2 regions of the Streptomyces sp. V3I7 genome follow, and region 2 is predicted to be linked to the other one. Evidence: riboswitches for the same ligand, from Rfam matches in the RefSeq annotation. Region 2 holds a riboswitch; the other holds the start of a gene.
What was found. A riboswitch is a leader RNA that binds a small molecule or an ion and turns the genes downstream of it on or off. The one in region 2 is predicted to bind glycine.
Positions count from the first base shown of each region.

Region 1 (2,194 bases), 3.8 Mb from region 2:
GCGCCACGACCTCGTACGGCTCGTGGCTGCCCCGGATGTCCACGCCGACGCCCTCGGTGCCCGGCGCCGCGTGCGCCGCGTCGACGTACGCCATGGCGATGGGCTTGCCCAGCGTGGGGGAGGGGGCGCCCGAGGTGACCTCGCCGATCACCTCACCGCCGGCGACGACGGCGTACCCGGCGCGCGGGACGCGGCGGCCCTCGGCGATCAGGCCGACCAGGACGCGCGGCGGGCTGGACTCGGCGCGGGCGGCGGCCTCGGCGAGCGCCTCGCGGCCGACGAAGTCGCCCTCCTTCTCGAACTTCACCACCCGGCCGAGCCCGGCGTCGAACGGGGTCAGCGAGGTCGACAGCTCGTGCCCGTACAGCGGCATGCCCGCCTCCAGGCGCAGCGTGTCGCGACAGGACAGGCCGCAGGGGACCAGGCCGACGCCCTCGCCGGCCTTGGTCAGCGCCTGCCACAGCTCGACGGCGTGCTCGGGCGCGACGAACAGCTCGAAGCCGTCCTCGCCGGTGTAGCCGGTGCGCGCGATCAGGGCCGGGACGCCGGCGACGGTGCCGGGCAGACCGGCGTAGTACTTCAGGCCGTCGAGGTCGGCGTCGGTCAGGGACTTCAGGATGCCGGGGGACTCGGGGCCCTGGACGGCGATGAGCGCGTAGGCGTCGCGGTCGTCGCGGACCTCGGCGTCGAAGCCCGCGGCGCGCTCGGTCAGCGCGTCGAGGACGACCTGGGCGTTGGAGGCGTTGGCCACGACCATGTACTCGGTCTCGGCGAGCCGGTAGACGATCAGGTCGTCGAGGATGCCGCCGTCCGCCCGGCAGATCATGGTGTAGCGGGCGCGGCCGACGCCCACGGAGGCGATGTTGCCGACGAGGGCGTGATTCAGGAGCTCCGCCGCCTGCGGACCGGTGACGGTGATCTCGCCCATGTGGGAGAGGTCGAACAGACCGGCCTTCGTGCGCACGGCGTTGTGCTCGTCGCGCTCGGAGCCGTAGCGCAGGGGCATGTCCCAGCCGGCGAAGTCGGTCATCGTCGCGCCGAGCGAGCGGTGCAGGGCGTCGAGCGCGGTGTGCCGCGGCTGCGGGGACTGCGGGGACTGCGGGGACTGCGGGGACTCCGGAGACTGCGGGGAATCTGAACTGCTCATCGGTCGTACTCCCAGGGCGTGCGGGACGGGCGAGGTCGTTCCTCCCCATCTGTCATCGGAACCTGAGAGGTTCGCCCTGACCCACTCGGTGAGTGGGCACGACTTGCACCTTGGGTGGAGCCACTGTCGCAGCGGCCCGCTTTTCAGATGTGCCTCGCCCGCGCGGTAACGGTGCCTGAGAGATTCAAGGGAGGGACTTGCTCCTTCGGCGCCCCAGCGAGACGGACTGCTGGGAACTCTCCCGCGCGGATTCAAGCGGCCGGTATGCAGTTGGCGGGCACATCATTGCACGCCGGGCCGCGCCACGGCAGGTCCCGTCTGTGACCGGGTTGTGGCAGGACGCGCACCCCTCTGCGACGCGCCGTTCATTACCTTCTCTTTACACTCTGGGGGCAGAGGACCACCAGACCGCAAGGGGAGGACGAGCACCGTGAACAGGATGACGGCGTACGCCACGACGACCGGCCTCGCACTGCCGGAGCACCCGGCCGCCCCGGCCGCCCGCGGGCACCGCGGCGCGCGCCCGGTGCCGGTCGTCCGCGACCTGCGCGAGCGCGCCGGGCGCAGCCCGCACGGCCTGCTCTTCGGCCCCCGGGACCTGGTCGTGGTCACCGGCCTGCCCGGCAGCGGCAAGTCGACCTTGATGGCCCGGGCGGTGCGCGGCATCCGCGTCGACTCCCAGGACACCCGCGATTCCTGGGACGTCCGGATGCCCGGCTTCCTGCCCTACGCCGTCTACCGCCCGCTGGTCCGCCTCGCCCACTACGCCCGGCTGCGCCGCGCCCTGCGCTCCGGCGAGGGTGTCGTCGTGCACGACTGCGGCGCCCAGACCTGGGTACGCGCGTGGCTCGCCCGCGCGGCCCGCCGCCGCGGCGGCACCCTGCACCTGCTGCTCCTCGACGTTCCCCCGGACGCGGCGCGCGCGGGCCAGCGCGCTCGGGGCCGCCGCGTCTCCCGCTACGCGTTCCTGCGCCACCGCCGGACGGTAGGCCGCCTGCTGGCCGCGGTCGAGAAGGGCGTCCTGCCCGAGGGCTGCGGCTCGGCGGT
Region 1 covers NZ_JAUSZK010000001.1:4,725,041-4,727,234, forward strand. The annotation lists gene gcvT (glycine cleavage system aminomethyltransferase GcvT) at 1-1,147, opposite strand, end outside; glycine riboswitch at 1,301-1,401, opposite strand; gene QFZ74_RS22200 (AAA family ATPase) at 1,587-2,194, shown strand, end outside.
Region 1: another riboswitch for glycine. It lies ahead of gcvT (glycine cleavage system aminomethyltransferase GcvT); the one in region 2 lies ahead of gcvP (aminomethyl-transferring glycine dehydrogenase).

Region 2 (2,194 bases):
CCTCGGCCTTGACGGTCAGGGTGTCGAAGTAGGCGGCGTGGACCAGTTCGACGCCGCCCTTGGCGAGCCCGGCGGCGAGGATCGTGGCGTAGCGGTGGGTGCGCCGGGCGATGGCCCTGAGGCCCTCGGGACCGTGGTAGACCGCGTACATGCCGGCCATGACAGCCAGCAGGACCTGCGCGGTGCAGATGTTGCTGGTGGCCTTCTCGCGGCGGATGTGCTGCTCACGGGTCTGCAGGGCGAGGCGGTAGGCCTTGTTGCCGTCGGCGTCGACCGAGACGCCGACGAGGCGGCCGGGCAGGCTGCGCGCGAACTTCTCGTGCACCGCCATGTAACCGGCGTGCGGTCCGCCGAAGCCCATCGGCACACCGAAGCGCTGCGTCGTACCGACGGCGATGTCCGCGCCCAGCTCACCGGGCGAGGTCAGCAGGGTCAGCGCGAGCAGGTCGCCGGCGACGGTGACGAGGGCGCCGCGCTCGTGCGCCTGGTCGATCAGCGGCTTGATGTCGCGTACGGCACCGGAGGCGCCCGGGTACTGGATCAGCACGCCGTTGATCTCGCGCTCGGCGAGCTCGGCCGGGATGCCGTCGCTCAGGTCAGCGACGACGACCTCGGCGCCGGTCGGCTCGGCGCGGGTCTCGATCACGGCGACGGTCTGCGGCAGCGCGTCCGCGTCGACCAGGAAGAGGCCCTTCTTGTTCTTGCCCATGCGCCGCGACAGCGCCATGGCCTCGGCGGCCGCGGTGCCCTCGTCGAGCAGGGAGGCACCGGAGGTGGGCAGCCCGGTGAGGTCGGCGACCATCGTCTGGAAGTTGAGCAGGGCCTCCAGCCGGCCCTGGGAGATCTCCGGCTGGTACGGCGTGTAGGCCGTGTACCAGGCGGGGTTCTCCATGACGTTGCGCAGGATGACCGGCGGCGTGAAGGTGCCGTAGTACCCGAGCCCGATCATCGAGCCGAGGACCTGGTTGCGGTCGGCGAGGGAGCGCAGTTCGGCGAGCACCTCGGCCTCGGTGCGCGCGCCCGGCAGGTCCAGGGCGTCGGCGTTCTTGATCACATCCGGCACCGCGGCGGCGGTGAGCTCGTCCAGCGAGCCGTATCCGACCTGGGCCAGCATCTTGGCGCGCGACTCCTGGTCGGGGCCGATGTGGCGCTGCTCGAAGGGGATGCCCGCTTCGAGTGCGGAGAGCGGAATGCGAGGGGCGGTCATTGCGGAGGCCTCCTGGTCTGACGCGACCTGCGAGGGGCACCCCGGCGCGGGTACCCCGACGGCCTCCCCCTCTGTCATCTCGACCTGAGAGCTTCACCGGGCGCCCGGAGGCTCCGGCTTTCACCGTCGGTGAGAGCGGAAGCCGTCGACACCCGCTCTGCTTTCCAGAGTGACCTCGTCCATGCGGTACGTGAGCCTGAGAGATTCCGGGGAGGAGTTGCTCCTTCGGCGCCTCCGGTGATGTCCGGAGGACTCTCCCGCACGGGGTCAGCAGCCGCTAGCCAGCCTACCAGCGAGGGAAACGGCAGGCCTTCGAGTGGCCGCCGGTCCCATTGTGCTCTTTCGTAGTGCTTACGGATGATTCGCTTGCGACCAAGAGGAGGGCCCGTGCAGACCGATATCGATCCGCGCAACCTGATCGGCCGCAAGGCGTTCGACCGCAACGGCACCAAGATCGGCACGATCGACGAGGTGTACCTCGACGACGCCACGGGCGTGCCCGAGTGGGCGGCCATACGAACCGGTCTGTTCTCCCGCGATGCCTTCGTCCCCCTCGAACCGAGCGAACTCATCGAGGGCGCCCTGCGCGTCCCCTTCGACCGCGCCCTCATCAAGGACGCGCCCGACTTCGGCGTGGGCCGCCACCTCTCGCCGGAACAGGAGCTTCAGCTCTACCACCACTACGGCCTCGACGTGGGCGCCCCGCCCGCCGTCCCGGACCACGAGTTCGGCAAGCTGGCCGGCACGGACGAGGTCTGACGCGCTAAGCCCCGGCCGGGCTCTCCTCCTGAGGTCTCTCGGATCTCTCCTCAGGTCTCTCGGATCTCTCTTCGGCTCCTGTCACTGGCTGTTGGACCAGCGGCAGGGGATCCGCCGGTTCCAGGTCCGGGTCGTCGGTCCGGAACGTCCGCACCCGGCCGGGCTCGGAGTCCGGTGTCTCGAAGCGGACGGTGACCCTCCCCAGCCCGCTGCCCTGCACCCAGCCGT
Region 2 covers NZ_JAUSZK010000001.1:945,915-948,108, forward strand. The annotation lists gene gcvP (aminomethyl-transferring glycine dehydrogenase) at 1-1,207, opposite strand, end outside; glycine riboswitch at 1,382-1,477, opposite strand; gene QFZ74_RS04565 (PRC-barrel domain-containing protein) at 1,595-1,966, shown strand; partial or broken gene QFZ74_RS04570 (DNA polymerase IV) at 1,888-2,194, opposite strand, start outside.